DNA from 3 places in the Clostridium intestinale genome. Region 3 is predicted to be linked to each of the others. Evidence: predicted binding sites of a transcription regulator. Region 3 holds the regulator's gene; each other region holds the start of a gene.
The links. The regulator HrcA, encoded in region 3, represses chaperone genes, less so after heat shock. The targets are predictions, from matches to a motif close to TGTTAGCACTCNNNNNNNNNGAGTGCTAACA.
Positions count from the first base shown of each region.

Region 1: groES (co-chaperone GroES) is a predicted target of HrcA. The motif match lies at 3,479-3,509, and genes of this name have one in related genera.
Region 2: htpG (molecular chaperone HtpG) is a predicted target of HrcA. The motif match lies at 2,108-2,138, and genes of this name have one in related genera.

Region 1 is NZ_CP121166.1:2,919,347-2,925,457, forward strand. It holds gene P8F83_RS15025 (GspE/PulE family protein) at 1-1,230, opposite strand, end outside; gene groL (chaperonin GroEL) at 1,509-3,134, opposite strand; gene groES (co-chaperone GroES) at 3,151-3,435, opposite strand; gene P8F83_RS15040 (TIGR01906 family membrane protein) at 3,757-4,425, shown strand; gene msrB (peptide-methionine (R)-S-oxide reductase MsrB) at 4,477-4,923, opposite strand; gene P8F83_RS15050 (O-antigen ligase family protein) at 4,907-6,111, opposite strand, start outside.
Region 2 is NZ_CP121166.1:4,318,207-4,324,317, reverse strand. It holds gene P8F83_RS21845 (MarR family winged helix-turn-helix transcriptional regulator) at 1-38, opposite strand, end outside; gene htpG (molecular chaperone HtpG) at 171-2,051, opposite strand; gene P8F83_RS21835 (AbrB family transcriptional regulator) at 2,168-3,214, opposite strand; gene P8F83_RS21830 (YhgE/Pip domain-containing protein) at 3,343-5,439, opposite strand; gene P8F83_RS21825 (amino acid ABC transporter ATP-binding protein) at 5,627-6,111, opposite strand, start outside.
Region 3 is NZ_CP121166.1:2,163,415-2,169,525, forward strand. It holds gene P8F83_RS11255 (NADPH-dependent FMN reductase) at 1-2, shown strand, start outside; gene dnaJ (molecular chaperone DnaJ) at 104-1,258, opposite strand; gene dnaK (molecular chaperone DnaK) at 1,351-3,192, opposite strand; gene grpE (nucleotide exchange factor GrpE) at 3,222-3,860, opposite strand; gene hrcA (heat-inducible transcriptional repressor HrcA) at 3,887-4,918, opposite strand; gene hemW (radical SAM family heme chaperone HemW) at 5,118-6,111, opposite strand, start outside.

The DNA of each region.
Region 1 (6,111 bases), 760 kb from region 3:
TAATACTATATGACCTGTTATTGCTGCTCTTATAGCTATTTCAGCCGTTTCATTATCTCTTATCTCTCCTACCATCACTATATCAGGATCTTGTCTTAATATACTTCTAAGACCCGAAGCAAAGGTTAAGCCTGCTTTTGTATTTACATTAACCTGACTTATTCCTTCCATTACATATTCCACTGGATCTTCAACTGTTATTATGTTTTTATCTAAAGTATTTAACTCATTTAATAAAGTGTAAAGTGTTGTGGATTTACCACTACCAGTTGGACCTGTTGCTAGTATTATTCCATATGGTTTATCCATAATACTTGACAATAATTTCATATTGTAACTCGAAAGGCCAAGCTCTTCTTTTTTTACTAGGAATGAACTTCTTGATAATATTCTTATAACTACCTTTTCCCCATGAATGGTTGGTAGCACAGATACTCTTAAATCCACTTCCTTATTATCTATCTTAGTTATTATTCTTCCATCCTGAGGAACTCTTTTTTCTGCTATATTAAGATTAGCTACTATTTTTATTCTTGTTATAAGAGAGCCTTGAGTTTCTTTAGGTATATCAAGAACCTTTTGAAGATTTCCATCTACTCTACATCTTACTCTAACCCCATTTTCTAAGGGTTCTATATGAATATCAGAAGCTTTCATTCTAACTGCATTTTCAATTATGGTATCCACAAGCTTTACAGCTGGAGCATCTTTAACCTCATCAAAATCTACATTAACTTCTTCCTTTTTTTCTCTCGCTTCTCTGTCAGCTAAATTTTTAGCTGTTCTTTCTGCTACTTGTCTTGAATAGTATCTTTTTATAGCCTCATTAATTGACTCTGAAGAATCCATAACTAATTCGGTATCTAAACCTGTAGCTATCTTAACATCTTCTATCGCTAATATATTAAATGGATCGCTAGTTACTAAGGTGATTTTATTTCCTCTTATTTTTATAGGAATAATTGTGTGCTTTTTCGCTAAAGCCTCTGAAATCCTATAAACTGCATTTTCTTCAATAGGTGTAAAATCAAGATGTATTCTTGGTATAGCCATTTGCATTTCTAATATAGTAAGAATATCATCCTCTGTTACTAGCCTTTTTTCTACTAATATCTGTCCTAATCTCTTGCCAGTAGTTGCCTGAAGTTTCAGCGCCATTGCTAAATCTGCTTCATTAAGTTTTCCGCTATCTATAAGCAAATCTCCAAGCCTTTTTTTCTTTTCGCTCATTTAATCACCTACATATCTTATTACGATAATTTCATTATACAGTATATGTAAAACATTCAAAAGAAATATTTAGTGACTTTACCAAAAAAAATATGGTATTTTTCTTCTTAATTCGACAATTTTCTTATTATTTCTTTTTTTATATTTTTAACGAATAATCTCACTCAACAACCCATTAAAGCTATCAATAATTATTGTACCCATAATAAAATATTTAGTTGCATTAATTTTAAACATAAAAAAAGAGACAGCTTTCGCTATCTCTTAATATCTCTATCTTAGTACATTCCGTCCATTCCCATTCCTGGTGCACCTGGCATTGGAGGATTTTTTTCTGGAATATCAACTACTGCTGCTTCTGTAGTTAAGAATGTTGATGCTACAGATGCTGCATTTTGAAGAGCACTTCTAGTAACCTTAGTTGGATCAACTATTCCATCTTTTATCATGTTTACGTATTGTTTAGATAAAACGTTGTATCCTACTCCAGCTTCACTGTTTTTAACTTTTTCTATTATAACAGAACCTTCAAGTCCAGCGTTTACAGCTATTTGTCTCATTGGTTCCTCTAAAGCTCTTACTATTATATTTATACCTACTTGTTCATCAGCTTCTTCTGAAGTTAAAGTAGCTACTTTATTTATTACATTAACATAAGCAGTTCCACCGCCTGGTACTATACCTTCTTCAACAGCTGCTTTAGTTGCTGCAAGAGCATCTTCTATTCTTAATTTTCTTTCTTTTAATTCTGCTTCTGAAGCTGCACCAACTTTAACTACAGCTACTCCACCAGCTAATTTAGCTAATCTTTCTTGAAGCTTTTCTTTGTCGAAATCTGAAGTAGTTTCTTCTATTTGAAGTTTTATTTGAGCTACTCTTGATTTGATTTCTTCTTTGCTTCCTCTTCCATTAACTATAACAGTATTTTCTTTTGTTACTTTAATGCTTTCTGCTTGACCTAACATGTCTAAAGTAGTTTCTTTCAAATCTCTTCCAAGTTCGTCAGAAATAACTTCTCCACCAGTTAGGATAGCTATATCTTGAAGCATGTCTTTTCTTCTATCTCCAAATCCAGGAGCTTTAACAGCTACACATGTAAATGTTCCTCTTAGTTTGTTTAAAACTAGAGTTGTCATAGCTTCTCCCTCTATGTCTTCAGCTATTATTAATAGCTTTCTTCCAGCTTGAACGATTTGCTCTAATATAGGAAGTATATCTTGTATGTTTGAGATCTTTTTATCTGTAATTAATATATATGGATTATCAAGATTAGCTTCCATCTTATCTGTATCTGTTACCATGTAAGCTGAAACATATCCTCTATCAAATTGCATACCTTCAACTACATCTAATTCAGTTCCCATGGATTTAGATTCTTCAACAGTTATAACACCTTCGTTTCCAACCTTCTCCATAGCATCTGCTATTAATTGTCCTATAGTTTCATCAGCAGCTGAAACAGCAGCAACTCTTGCTATATCTTCTCTACCATTAACAGGTTTAGAGATTAATTGAATTTGTTCAACAGCTTTATCTACAGCTACTTTAATTCCATTTCTTATTTGCATTGGATTAGCACCAGCTGTAACATTTTTAAGTCCTTCTCTTATTATAGCTTGAGCTAAAAGTGTAGCAGTTGTTGTTCCATCTCCAGCTACATCATTAGTTTTAGTTGCAACTTCTTTAACTAATTGAGCTCCCATGTTTTCATAAGCATCTTCAAGTTCTATTTCTCTAGCTATTGTAACACCATCGTTTGTTATTAAAGGTGTTCCGAATTTTTTATCTAAAACTACGTTTCTTCCTTTTGGTCCTAATGTAACTTTTACTGTATCAGCTAGCTTATCAACACCAGCTTGCATAGCTCTTCTTGCTTCTTCACCAAATACAATTGTCTTAGCCATTTATACATCCCTCCTATTATTCAACTACTGCTAAAATATCATCTTGTTTTAATATTGTGTACTCTTCTCCATCAAGCTTAACTTCTGTGCCTGCATATTTAGAGTAAAGTACCTTATCTCCAATTTTAACTTCCATAGGAATTCTGCTACCATCAACAACTGCTCCAGGTCCTATTGCAACTACCTCAGCTTCTTGTGGTCTTTCCTTAGCAGCTCCAGTTAAAAGAATACCGCTTTTAGTTGTTTCTTCTGCTTCTAATCTTTTGATTACTACTCTGTCTCCAAGTGGTTTAATACTCATTTACAACCCCTCCTTAAATTTATAAAAATAATACTCTGCAAATTGTTAGCACTCATTTAAGTAGAGTGCTAATACTAATATTATAATAAATAATAAGCCTCATAAATTCAAATTAATTTATTCATTTTAAATCCCATTAAATCCTTATCTTCTTTAATTATCTTCCATTAATTAAGTTTCTCTTTAAAATGCTATTTTTTTCTATATATTTCTTCTTCATAACTATTTTAAAAAATTATGATACAATATCTTAAAAGCTTATTATAATTATTTACATGGGAAAACCATTTATTATTATTGACTAAAAGGAGAAACTTATTAATGAAAAAACTAAATTTTTCTACTATTTATAAGATATTTACAGAAATATGCCTATACTTTGTCTATTTTATCTTTTCTCTTACAGCAGCTTTTAAAATATCGATTAACTTTACACCTTTTTACGGGTTTTTAATCGATATATTCAAAGTTACAGAAATAATTAAAATCAGTAAAGAAAATATCTATTCTGATTTCACTAAGCTTATGGAGTATCTAAGAAGCTTCACTCCTATGAGATTCCCCCTAGAGTACTTTAAATATTCTCCGTCTGGTGAATTTCATTTTATGGAGGTTAGACTTCTATTTTTAAAAATGGACATCTTGTTTTGGATTTCTGTAGTTCTTTTATTAATAATTCTCTTTATAAATAGAAAAACTTTAAAATCTATTTTTAATAACTATAAAAAATTCCTTATTTGTGCCTCAGGGCTATTGATAGCTTTCTCTATACCTGTAGTTTCTAACTTTAGCTGGGCTTTTGAGAAGTTTCATAAAATAGTTTTTAGCAATGATGATTGGCTTTTTGATCCTAAAACAGATCCAATAATCAATGCTTTACCAGAAGGTGTTTTTTTCAGCTACCTAATAAGTATATTACTAATCTTCCTAATTATATTATTAATTCCTATAATTATTAAAAAGATTTTTCCTAAACTTAATAATAGATAAATATAAAATAGCTGTGGACTAATTTTTTTAGCACCACAGCCTTTTTAATTACTATTCTATAAATTTTAAATACTCTTCGTAACCTTCTTCTTTCATTTTTTCTTTAGGAATAAACTTTAAAGAGGCTGAGTTAATACAATATCTGAGTCCACCCTTTTCTTCTGGTCCATCGTTAAATACATGACCCAAATGCGAATCCCCTTCTTTACTTCTAACTTCTACTCTATGCATACCGTGAGTAAAATCTGCTTTTTCTTTTATTGTCTCTTTCTCTATAGGTTTTGAAAAAGCTGGCCATCCACAACCTGAATTATATTTATCAGTAGAAGAAAATAAAGGTTCTCCTGTAACAATATCTACATAAATTCCTTCCTTAAATAAATCATCATATTCATTACTAAAAGGTCTTTCAGTAGCATTTTCCTGAGTAACTGCATACTGTATATCTGTTAATTTTCTTTTTAACTCTTCCTTTGAAGGTTTAACATACTTCTTCATACTGCCCCTCCTTAGATTCAATATAATTTTCTGCTTTTTCTAGCACTTTAGAATTTTGAGCTAATCCTAGCCCCATCCAAAATAACGGTGCAACATTTATAACACTTATATTAAAAAAGCTTTGAATTAAATATCCAATAAAAGTTATGCTTATTATAAAGTTTATCTTACTTTTCCACATATTTTTTATATTATTCTTAAGGGATAAAAATATAAACACTAAATATGCAATCAAGGCTGGTATCCCCATGGTAGCTGCTATTTGAAGAAATTCATTATGTGCCTTATCTATTATAGCTCCATAAGCATCTATATAATCTTGTCCATCTTCTGGGAAATACTTTTCAATACTATATCTAAAGGTGTCAGTCCCACTTCCAATCAAAGGATTCTTTTCTATAGCTTTTAACGCAACCTTCCATATATACACTCTAGCTGATCCTAATGCTTCATTTGTTATCTTTCCATTTTTAAGAAGATCTCCACTAGCAGATTTAGTATCATATATTAATTGGTCACTACGACTGCTTATTTTTTCTCCAGAGGTATAATCTAATATACCGAAAATGCTAATAAAAGCAATCATAAGTATAAGAGCTCTAGTTAAATACTTTTTATTAAAGTTAATTATTATATAAACTGCCCCTAATAATGAATAAGCTATAAAGGCTATCCACCCGCTCCTTGTTAATGTGCATAGTAATGAAGCAAATAAAACCGCAGCTACCCCTATATACACTTTTTTACCCTTCAATATATATAAGACTATAGTGCAAGGTAAAAATAAGCTTATATAAGCTGATAAGAAATTTCTATGCCCTTGAGTCCCTATAGAATTAAAAAGCATTCTAGCATGATAACTATCCTTAGGTATAGGATCTATGTTATAAAATTGAAAGATAGAATATATTGAGATAATTACTGCTGGTACTAAAACAGCTAGGATTACTTTTTTATTTATCTCTAAATAATTTTTCCCACAGTAATAAGTTAATCCATAAAATAATAGCATTATCACCCCTTCATACCTAATCTCCGTACCAAATATTGATACCATAGGTTTAATTGAAAAGATGGTGCTTAATAAGGCTATTCCTAAATATATAATCAACACTCTATCATTTTTATCTAAGCTTATGTTTTTTCTATCTCTTAATAAAATAAATATTAAAAGAAAATACATAATAT
Region 2 (6,111 bases), 2.2 Mb from region 3:
GCTAACTGTTTAATTAAATCATTATTATTTTTTTCCATGTTTTTATCTCCTTTAATAATATACTAAGGTACCTTCTTTAATTTAATTATAAAGGTACCTTAGTATATTGTCAATGCTCCTTATTAAATTAAAGTAAAAAAGTCCACTGCACTTCCGCAATGGACTTTTAACTATTTCATTATCTTACATATATTATTTGTAAACTCTACAGGATCATTTATAGATAATCCTTCTATAAGTAAAGCTTGATTATATAATAGACCTGTAAATAAACTTAATTTATCTTTATCATTTTCAAAAGCTTGTTTTAAAGAATTAAATACGTCATGATGTACATTAATTTCTAAAACTTTATCTGCCTTAACATTTTCATTATTAGGCATAGAGTTTAATATTTTTTCCATCTCAATTGAAAGTTCACCATCATTTGATAAACATACTGGATGATTTTTTAGTCTTTTTGAAGCTCTAACATCTTTAACTTTGCCAGCTAAAGCAGTTTTCATGTATTCAAATAAGTCTTTATTATCTTTTTCTTCTGCTTCATTAGATTCTTTATTTTCTTCTGATTCTATTCCTAAATCTCCACTTGATATAGATTTAAATTCTTTTTCCTTATAGTTCATAAGCATTCTTATAGCAAATTCATCTATATCATCTGTGAAATATAATACTTCATAATCCTTATCTAATAGAAGTTCTATTTGTGGAAGCTTTTCTATTCTTTCTTTTGATTCTCCAGCAGCATAATAAATATATTTTTGATCTTCTTTCATTCTACCAACATACTCAGCTAAAGTTACCATCTTTTTCTCTTTTGAAGAATAGAACATTAGTAGATCTTGTAGAACATCTTTATTACTTCCAAAATCGCTGTAAACTCCAAACTTTAATTGTCTTCCAAAAGATTCATAGAACTTATCATAATCTTCTCTTTTATTCTTTAATAAGCTTTCTAACTCACCTTTTATCTTAGACTTAATATTTTTAGCTATTAGTTTAAGTTGTCTATCATGTTGTAAAATTTCTCTTGATATATTAAGAGATAGATCTTCTGAGTCTACTATACCTTTTACAAAGCTAAAATAGTCTGGTAAAAGATCAGCACATTTATTCATTATCATTACGCCATTTGAATATAATTCTAGACCTTTTTCATATTCTTTTGTGTAAAAGTCAAATGGTGTTTTTTCAGGAATATATAATATAGCATTATAGCTTATAGCTCCATCAACGCTAGTGTGTATATATTTTAATGGTTTATCAAACCCATAGTGTTTTTCTGAATAGAAATTATCATAATCTTCTTTAGTAAGTTCATTTTTATTTTTTCTCCATATAGGAACCATACTATTTATAGTTTGTTCTTCTATATATTCATCAAACTCATTTTCTGTACCCTCTTTTGGTTTTCTACCTGTTATATCCATCTTAATAGGGTATCTAATGAAGTCAGAGTATTTTTTGATTACTGATTTTAATTTATACTCTTCTAAATATTCATCAAAGTTCTCATCTTCTGAGTTTTCTTTAATCTTAAGAGTAATTTCTGTACCATAAGAAGCCTTTTCAGCAGGTTCAATAGTATATCCATCTACACCTTTTGACTCCCATTTATAAGCTTCATCACTACCAAAGGCTTTACTTATAACAGTAACTTCATCAGCTACTAAAAATGCTGAATAAAATCCAACACCAAACTGACCTATAATATCATATCCATCTTTAAGTTCATTTTCTTTTTTGAAATTTAGGGAACCACTTTTAGCTATAACACCAAGGTTATCATCAAGTTCTTCCTTTGTCATTCCTATACCTGTATCAGTAAGTTTAATTGTTCTGCTTTCTTTATCAGCAGTTACCTTGATAAAGTAATTGTCCTTATCAAAGGTTATAGAGTCATCTGTTAGTGCCTTATAATAAATTTTATCAATGGCGTCACTAGCATTAGAAATAAGCTCCCTTAAAAAAATCTCCCTGTGAGTGTAAATAGAGTTAATCATAAGGTCCAAAAGTCTCTTGGATTCTGCTTTAAATTGTTTTGTTTCCAACGCAAATCTCTCCTCTCGCTATAAAACTACGCTTCTTACTCGTAGTTAGTTAATTTTATTAGCACTCTATACAATAGAGTGCTAATCCCTACTTTTTATATACCACTTTTTGAATTTTATGTCAAGGGTTCGCTTATATACTTAATTATTATTGGAAATAAAGCTATTACGCTTATTACTCTAACAAGCTGTAAAACTGCTACCTTAGGGGTATCCGCTCCAAGTTCATCAGCTATTAGTGTCATATCTGACATTCCACCTGGCGCACTAGAAAATAATGCTGTTGTTATTTCTAAATTACTATTTCTACTTATTAAAAATCCTAGGGCTAAGTTTGTAATTATTATCCCCACAAGTATCATAAGCGCTGGAAACAGAATGTCCCCTATACCTATTAAGTCATTAAAGGTCATCCTTTCTCCTATTAATGCTCCTGCACACATTTGAGTTATTCTCCTAAGTGTAAGTGGCATATATCCTCTGCTTGAAAGTATATTAAAAACTCCAACTGATATCATAGAAAAAGTCATAGCTCCAGCAGGAATTTTTAGAAGATAACCTATTGTTCCAAAAATTCCTCCTACAGCTAATGTCATAAATAGATTCTGTATATTACTATTGTTCATATTTTCTTCTTTTTCAACTTTAGTTTTATCTTTTACTATACATACTCCCAGTTTATTACATATCAACTTTAACAAGGATGGCAATATAAGCATTACCCCCATGAGCCTAACTAATTGTAATATTGCAACCTTGGATGTATCAGCTCCTAAATCACTACTTATAATCGACATATCTACAATTCCACCTGGAGCACAAGCAAAAAGAGACGTAACTAAATCAATTCCAGTAAGTTTATGCATTAAATATCCCATAATGAGATTTATTGATATCATACCTAAAGTTATTATTACCGCAGGCTTTATTATTGATTTCAGACTTATAATATCTTTATAAGTTATTCCAGCTCCAACAAAAGCTCCTGCTGCTATCTGTGTGACTATTTTCGCATTTACTGGGAAATAAGCCTTTCCTAAAACTATATTAAAAATTGCTACTGAAATCATAGCTCCTATCATTGCTCCAGCTGGAACTTTTAATTTTAGTGCTATTGTTCCTCCTACTATTGCTACTAATAGTGTTAATAATAAATTCTGCAAATCTATATCCCCCTTGTAAATTTTATGGAACTACCCCCCCCCCTATCATAATACCTATCCTATTACTGTACGTCAAATTAACAAATAAAAAGTCCCCTCTAGATTTTACTCTAAAGGGGAATTATCTATTAAGCTACTTTCAAATTTTCATTACTTTTTTTCTCTTTTTGTAAAGTATTAATAATAGCTCTTATAACTAGACCTCCACATAAAAATGCTAACATAAATATTAATAGTATAAAGATATCCTTATTAAACACTACAGAATTTATTCCGCTAGTTACCATTCTTAGTATAGATACAGCATAAGTCATAGGTATATATTCGTTTATTATTTTAAAGAAAGTTGGTGCTGTTTCTATTGGGAAAGTTCCTCCTGATGAAGCTAACTGCAATAGGAATATAATAAACATTATTGGTGTTGCCACAATTCCTATAGCATGTGAAGCTCCATACATCACACTAAAGTATACAACAGATATAAACATATTTGTTATGAAGAAAGTTGTCATGGATACTGTGTGTATATTTAATCCCTTAGTAAGCACTACGCTTACTAATAAAGCTTGAACAACTGCTATTACTGTACCTAATACAAACTTTCCTAAAAAGCTGTTAAAGAACTTGCCTTTTATTAAATCAAATTTCTTAACAAGTGATAATAAAAGGGTAATAAACATTGCTCCTAACCATAAAGATAATGATACAAAATAAGGAGCTAATCCTTCACCATAATATTCTACATTATTTATAGTATTTTCATTTAATACCACTGGCTCCTTTACAAAGTCGGCCATATTATCTGATGTAAATTTAAAATTATTAGTCATATCTGTATATCCACTGTTTAGACCATTTTTTAATTCTTTACTTCCTTCATTTGCATCATTTAAGCCAGAGTTTAAAGTATTCGCACCATTACTTAGTTGTGATAATCCACTACTTAATTCTCCTGTTTTATCAGCAGCAGTATTTAATCCCTGCAGTATTTGTCCACTTCCATCTTTTAATGAACTTGTCCCGGCAATTAATTGATCTACTCCTGCTGCTGCCTGTATTTGACTTGCTTCAAGGCCTTTCACAAGTTCAGAAGTACCATCAGCCACTTGTTTTGCTCCACCTTTAAGTGTACCTAGTCCATCTACTAAAGGCTGTAGTGAATTAGCTGATTGACTTAATGGATATGCTATATTACTACTTATATCCTTACTTTTAACACCATCTAAAATAGCCTGAGCCTTCATAAGAGTAGCAACATCTAAAATTCCGGTTGTTTTATAAGTTTCTAAAACTGATGCTATTAAAGCATCTGAAGTATTTATATAACTCGATACATCCTTAATTCCAGTAGCTGCACTATTTAAGTTTTGAGATAGCTTAATGTTTGCGTCACTGGCTTTACTGTATATAGAACTTGCCCCATCAGAAACTCCCTTTGCTCCAGCTACAAGTTGATCTACTTTATCATTTTTTTGAGTTAATCCTTGTTTAAGCTGGTTCAATCCAATACTTAAAGAGTTTATTCCATTATAAACTTGGCTTTCACCCTTTGCTGCATCTTTTAGTCCCTTTTGTAGTTCTCCTGATCCGTTGGATGCTTTAATTAGTCCATTTGATAAATCTTTACTTCCATCGTAAAGTTGTTGAGTTCCATCTTGAAGTTTATTAGCTCCATCACTAGCATCTCCTAATGACTTTTTAATATCATACAAATTGTCAACAAGTGCTTTTGAAGTTTCCTCTTGTATATTTTCTGCTATTTCTGATTTTATACTTGTTGCTACTTTTTCAGATATTTGTGAGAATATATAGTTTCGCCCTTTGTTAGCTTCATAAATTATCTCAGGTTTATTAAAAACACCATCTTTTGAGTCTGCAATCTTTTGGGAAAAATCCTCTGGTATGACTATCATTGCATAATATTTATTACCCTCAACCCCAGCCTTTGCGTCATCATAATTTACAAAATTCCACTGAACCTTTTTATTATCTTTTAGGTTGTCTTGTAAGTCTTGTCCTATATTATACTTCTTATTATCTTTTACTATAGGCTTATCCATACTTACAAACGCTACAGGCACATTATCTAATTTACCATAGACATCCCAAAATGCGCTTAAATAAATAGAGGAATATAGCATAGGTATAAGTGTTACAGCAATTACAGATATAATTAAAATTCCTATAACAGATTTTTTAGCAGTAAATTTATTAGTTTTATTCATGTTCCTTCCTCCTTTTATTCATAAACCGACTGGTCAGTTTCAATTAAACAACTTTTGAAGGAACCTGTCAACATTAGTAATCATTTTCAATTATGAACTAATATTTAAATTTTTATTACCTTTTAAGACATAGATTTACATAGGTTTATAAAAAAATAAAACCCTTGAAATTCAAGGGTTTTATTTATTAATTCAAAGTCCTTTTTAAGAACTCTCTGGTACGTTCTTGTTTTGGATTATTAAATATTTCTTCTGGTAGACCTTCTTCTGCTATAACGCCTTTATCCATAAACACTACACGATCAGATACCTCTTTAGCAAATCCCATTTCATGAGTTACTACCATCATAGTAAGTCCTGATTCTGCAAGTTCTTTCATAACCTTTAGAACTTCGCCTACCATTTCTGGATCAAGAGCTGATGTTGGTTCATCAAAAAGAATAACATCTGGTTCCATAGAAAGAGCTCTAGCAATAGCAACTCTCTGTTTTTGTCCACCAGATAATTGTCTTGGTTTTGCATTTATAAAACGCTCCATACCTACAACTTGTAAATATTTCATGGCTACTTTCTCAGCCTCTTCTTTACTTCTTTTTAAAACCTTCATTTGTCCTACAGTACAGTTACTTAGAACATCATGATTGTTAAATAGATTAAACTGTTGAAATACCA
Region 3 (6,111 bases):
AACTTAAAAAGACTGTGCAGCACTCTTATACTTCGCAGTCTTTTTCTATCATGGTAAAACTTTATAAAAAATAAAAACCTAGCCATAAAACTAGGTTTTATTTTTATTCTCCGAATATTTTATCCATAAAACTCTTTTTATTTTTTGAATCTTTATGTTTTTCATGAGATACTTCCTGATTTTGAAGTTCCCCTGAAGCTTCCATAAACAATCTTAATGCTTCTTTTTGTTTTTCATTTAAAGCTTTTGGAATATCAACTATAACTTTAACATATTGATCTCCACGAGCTGATGAGTTAACCCTTTGAACACCCTTACCTTTAAGTCTAAATAATGTTCCAGATTGAGTTCCTGACGGTATGCTATATTTAACCTCACCATCAATTGTAGGAACTTTAATATCTACTCCTAGTGCTGCTTTTGCCATAGAGATATGTTCATCAATATATAAATCAAAGCCTTTTCTTGTATAAATCTTTGATGAAGCTACTGATATCTTAACATATAAATCTCCTGGAGGACCTCCATTTACACCATGGTCTCCTTGTCCCCTTAAAGGCATAACATTTCCTGTATCAACTCCAGCAGGAATATTAACTTTAATCTTTCTATTTTTTCTTACTCTTCCTTTACCTCTGCAAGTATCACAAGGTGCTTCTACTACTTTACCTGTTCCACCACAAACATCACAAGTTGAAGAACTAACAAAGTTTCCTAGTGGAGTTCTTCTCTCAACTCTTACTTGACCAGAGCCTCCACACTTAGAACAAGTCTTAGGTGAAGTTCCAGCTTTTGCTCCTGTTCCATGACAAGTCTCACAATTTTCTGTTCTTGTTATTGAAATTTCTTTTTCTACTCCAAATATAGCCTCTTCAAAACTTAAGTGAAGAGTATATTCAAGATCCGAACCTTCCCTTGGGGCATTTCTTCTTGAGCCACCACCGCCCCCAAAGCCTCCTCCAAAGAAGCTTTCAAATATATCTCCAAAGCCTCCCATATCAGAGAAATCAAAACCACCTTGACCAAATCCACCTGATCCGTCAGTTGTACCAAACTGATCATATTGAGCCTTTTTCTGAGGATCACTTAAAACTTGATATGCTTCATTTATTTCCTTAAATTTCTCCTCGGCTTCTGCATTTCCTTGATTTTTGTCAGGGTGATATTGAATTGCTAGCTTTCTAAAGGCTTTTTTAATTTCATCATCTGAGGCCCCTTTTTGAAGACCTAAAACTTCATACAAATCCTTTGACGCCATAAATCCACCACCTATTAAACTTAATTAAAAGGGAAGAGTAGTTCTCCCTTCCCTATCAAAATATTATATGCTATTTATCACTATGGTTTCAACTATTTATCGTCTTCTACCTTAAAATCAGCATCTACAACATTATCATCTTGAGCTGCTCCTTGGTTTGCTCCCATGTTATTTGGGTCAAATCCTTGTCCTTGAGCATTAGCATCTTGATAAATTTTTGAAGAAACAGCATAGAATTCTTGAGTTAACTCATCTGTAGCTTTCTTTATAGCTTCTAAGTCTTCTCCATCCTTGATTTTCTTAACTTCTTCTAATTTAGCTTGTATCTTGCTCTTATCTTCAGCTGATACTTTATCTCCTAAATCAGTTAAAGCTTTTTCTGTTTGGTAAACTACTTGTTCTGCATTATTCTTTATTTCTATAGAATCTTTTCTCTTCTTATCTTCTTCTGCAAATTTTTCTGCTTCTTTTACTGCCTTATCTATTTCATCATCTGAAAGGTTAGTTGATGCAGTTATTGTTATATTAGCTTCTTTACCAGTTCCTTTATCAGTTGCAGAAACCTTAACGATTCCGTTAGCATCTATATCAAAAGTAACTTCGATTTGAGGAATTCCTCTTGGTGCTGGAGCTATTCCAGATAGTGTAAATCTACCTAAAGTTTTATTGTCAGGCGCCATTTGTCTTTCTCCTTGAACTACGTGAATTTCAACGCTAGTTTGGCTATCAGCTGCTGTTGAGAACACTTGGCTCTTTCTAGTTGGTATAGTTGTATTTCTTTCTATTAATGGTGTAGCAACTCCACCTAATGTTTCTATTCCTAAAGTTAAAGGTGTAACGTCTAGTAATAATACATCCTTAACATCTCCTGTTAATACTCCACCTTGAATAGCTGCTCCTACAGCAACACATTCATCTGGGTTAACTCCCTTTGATGGATCTTTTCCAGTAAAGTTTTTAACAGCTTCTTGAACAGCTGGTATTCTTGTAGATCCTCCAACAAGTAATACCTTATCTATTTCTCCTATGCTAAGACCTGCATCATTTAAAGCCTTTCTCATTGGTTCTATAGTTCTTTGAACTAAGTCATGAGTTAATTCATTGAATTTAGCTCTAGTTAATGTTAAATCTATGTGCTTTGGACCTGTAGCATCAGCTGTGATAAATGGTAAGTTTATTATTGTTTGAGTTGATGAAGATAATTCTATCTTAGCTTTTTCAGCAGCTTCTTTTAATCTTTGAAGAGCCATCTTATCGTTTCTTAAATCTATACCATTTTCAGCTCTAAAGCTTTCAGCTATAAAGTCTATAATCTTTTGGTCGAAGTCATCTCCACCTAGTTTTGTATCTCCATTAGTAGCTTTAACTTCGAAAACTCCATCTCCAAGTTCAAGTATAGATACGTCGAAAGTACCGCCACCTAAGTCATATACAAATATTTTTTGGTTAGTATCCATTTTATCTAAACCATAAGCAAGCGCTGCTGCTGTTGGTTCATTTATTATTCTTAATACTTCTAATCCTGCTATTTTTCCAGCATCTTTTGTTGCTTGTCTTTGAGAGTCATTAAAGTAAGCTGGAACAGTTATAACTGCTTGAGTTACAGTTTCTCCTAAATAACTTTCTGCATCAGCTTTAATTTTTTGTAAAACCATAGCTGAAATTTCTTGTGGGGTATAGTCCTTGCCATCTATGTTAGTTTTATGGCTAGTTCCCATATGTCTCTTTATTGATATTATTGTTTTATCTGGATTTGTTATTGATTGTCTCTTTGCTACTTGACCTACTAATCTATCTCCATTTGCTTGAAAAGATACTACTGAAGGAGTTGTTCTTGCACCTTCTGCGTTTGCAATAACAACTGGATCTCCACCTTCCATTACTGCTACGCATGAGTTTGTAGTTCCTAAGTCAATTCCTATTACTTTTGCCATGTTAAATTTCCTCCTTAAATTCAGTTAAATTAGTTTACAACTTTAACCATTGAATATCTTATTACTTTTTCACCTTTTTTGTATCCTTTTTGGAATACTTCTGATACCTTGTTAGGTCCAAAATTTTCATCTTGATCATGCATTACAGCTTGATGAAGATTAGGATCAAAATCTCCTGAAGCATCTATTTCTTCAACGCCTAACTTCTCAAGAGAACCTTTGAAGCCTCTTATAGTCATTTCTATTCCTTTTTTAAGGTCATCAACTGATCCATCAACTGCCACTGCTCTCTCTAAGTTATCAAGAGTAGGAAGCACTTCTTTTATTACATCGTAACATGCATCAGTGTATATACCTTCTTTTTCTTTTTGAGATCTTTTTCTAAAGTTTTCATACTCAGCACTTAATCTTACTAGTCTTTCCTTTAATGCCTCAACTTCGTTATTAAGTTTTGTATTTTCTTCTTTTAATTTAGAATTTTTTCCTTTAAGCACATCTTCAATAGAGATTACTTCTTCAAATTCTTTATCTCCTAAAACTTCTGCTTCTTCAGCAGTTTCTTCAACATTTTCTTCTACGTCTTTAGAAGTATCTTCTGTTTCAGTAATCTGCTCTCCTTCTAAGTTTTCATTTTTTAAATCTTCAGTGTTAATATTCTCTTTTTCCAAAATCCTTACACCCCTTCTCTCTAGTATTATTTTAAGCTCTGATTGTTAAGAACATTATTAAGCTCCTTCATTACCTCTGCCATTATAGAAATAACTTTAGAATAGTTTATTCTCTTAGGTCCAATTAATCCAACTGTTCCAAGAGCTGTTTCTCCTAAAATGTATTCAGCAGAAATAATACTACAGTCTTTTGCTTGAGGTAAGAAATTCTCATCACCTATCTTTATTGATATTCCATGATCTGTGCTTATTAATTGATTTACAGTATCTTTGTTATAAAGAAGCTGTAAAATCTCTTTAGCTCTATCAATATCGTTATATTCAGAGTAATTGAATATATTGGTGGTTCCTTCCATAAATACCTCAGAAGAATCCGATGATTTTAATGTTTCATATAAAAGAGCTAAAACTCCATTTAATATTTCATCAAACCCTTTTAATTCATGAGTAAGCCTGTTTATGACTTCAAGGTTTATTTCTTCTATACTCAAATTAACAAGCCTATCATTCAGTATATTATTTATTTTTGTTACCGTCTCTATACTTAAAGGTTTATTTATCTTAAGTAGCCTATTTTTAACTACTCCACTATCAGTAACAATTACACATAGAATATTTATTATATCTATAGGTATTAATTGTGCAGATTTCATTGAACTTTTTCTAACTGATGGGGCTTTAACCACACAAGTTAATCTAGTTAGTTCAGATAAAAGTGAAGAGACTTGCTTTAATATACTATCCACCTCAAATAAAGCAGTATCAATAATATACTTTTTAATCATTAATTCTTCGTCTAAACTTAGTTTCTCGTAAGACATAAGTTTATCCACATAAAGTCTATAGCCTTTACTAGAGGGTACTCTTCCGGCAGATGTATGAGGTTGTTCCAAGTAGCCTAACTCCTCTAAGTCTGCCATTTCATTTCTAATTGTTGCAGAACTTATTCCCAATTCGTATTTCTTAGCTAAAGTTCTAGATCCTACTGGCTCTCCTGTGTTTATAAAATCACTAATTATGGCTTGTAGAATCTTAATTTTTCTTTCATCTATTGCCATAGTATCACCTCTTTTATTAGCACTCACTATCATCGAGTGCTAACGACTACGTATTTAATATATTATTTATAAGTTTTTTTGTCAATAAACAGAAATATTAATTAACTATGCTATGACTCAATTTAGAGAAATAATCTATATATTACTTAAAAATTCTGCTATTTTCTCTATATTACTACTGTTTATATTTTCCTAATTATTAACTTAACAAAAAATCACTCATAACGTAATTACTTAGTTGAATGCCTTCTTTATTTAAATATATTTTCCCATTATCTTTATTTAATAATCCTTTTTTTACGTGATTATTAATTACATCTTTATAAATGCTTTCCATAGATACATTAAATCTTTCAAAAAAATCTTTTTCACTTACTCCTGATGTTTTTCTAAGTCCCAAAAACATAAACTCTTCCATAAGTTCTTCTTTTGATAAATGATTAGTTTCCTCAATACCGTTTGATTTTTTTTCTACTGACAAAATATAATCTTCAATCTTATCATAATTTTTAGTTCTAGTTTCGTTTAACAAAGATGCAGCAGCTACACCACAACCTAGATATTCTCCAAGTTCCCAATAAACTAAGTTATGTTTGCATTCTTTATCATCTTTTGAGAAATTAGATATTTCATATTGTTTATATTCTTTAGAATCCAGATACTCTACTGCATACTCATACATGGCTCTTTCTTCTTCCTCAGATGGTAGCTTAAGTTTTCCTTTTTCATATAGTTTGTAAAATGGAGTACCTTCTTCTACTATTAAAGAATAAGCTGATATATGTTCTGGACTAAGTTCAACTACTGAACTTAGAGTTTCTTCAAAGTCTTTCAGAGTTTGACTAGGTAAACCAAACATTAAATCAACATTTACGTTTTTAAACCCAACTTGTCTAACTAAGTCGTAGTTTTCTTTAAACTCTGTAAAACTATGAATTCTTCCTAAACTTTTAAGCAAACTTTCATTTGAACTCTGCAGACCTAAGCTAAGTCGGTTAACTTTGTACTTCTTCATAAGTTCTAACTTGTCTCTAGTTAAAGTTCCTGGATTACACTCAACTGTAAACTCTACATCTTCCTCTAAGTTTAAACTACTTACATTCTTAAGTAGTTTCTCTAACTCCTCATAAGGTAGATAACTCGGAGTTCCACCACCTATAAATATAGTCTTAAAACTATAGTCCTTTGAAGTG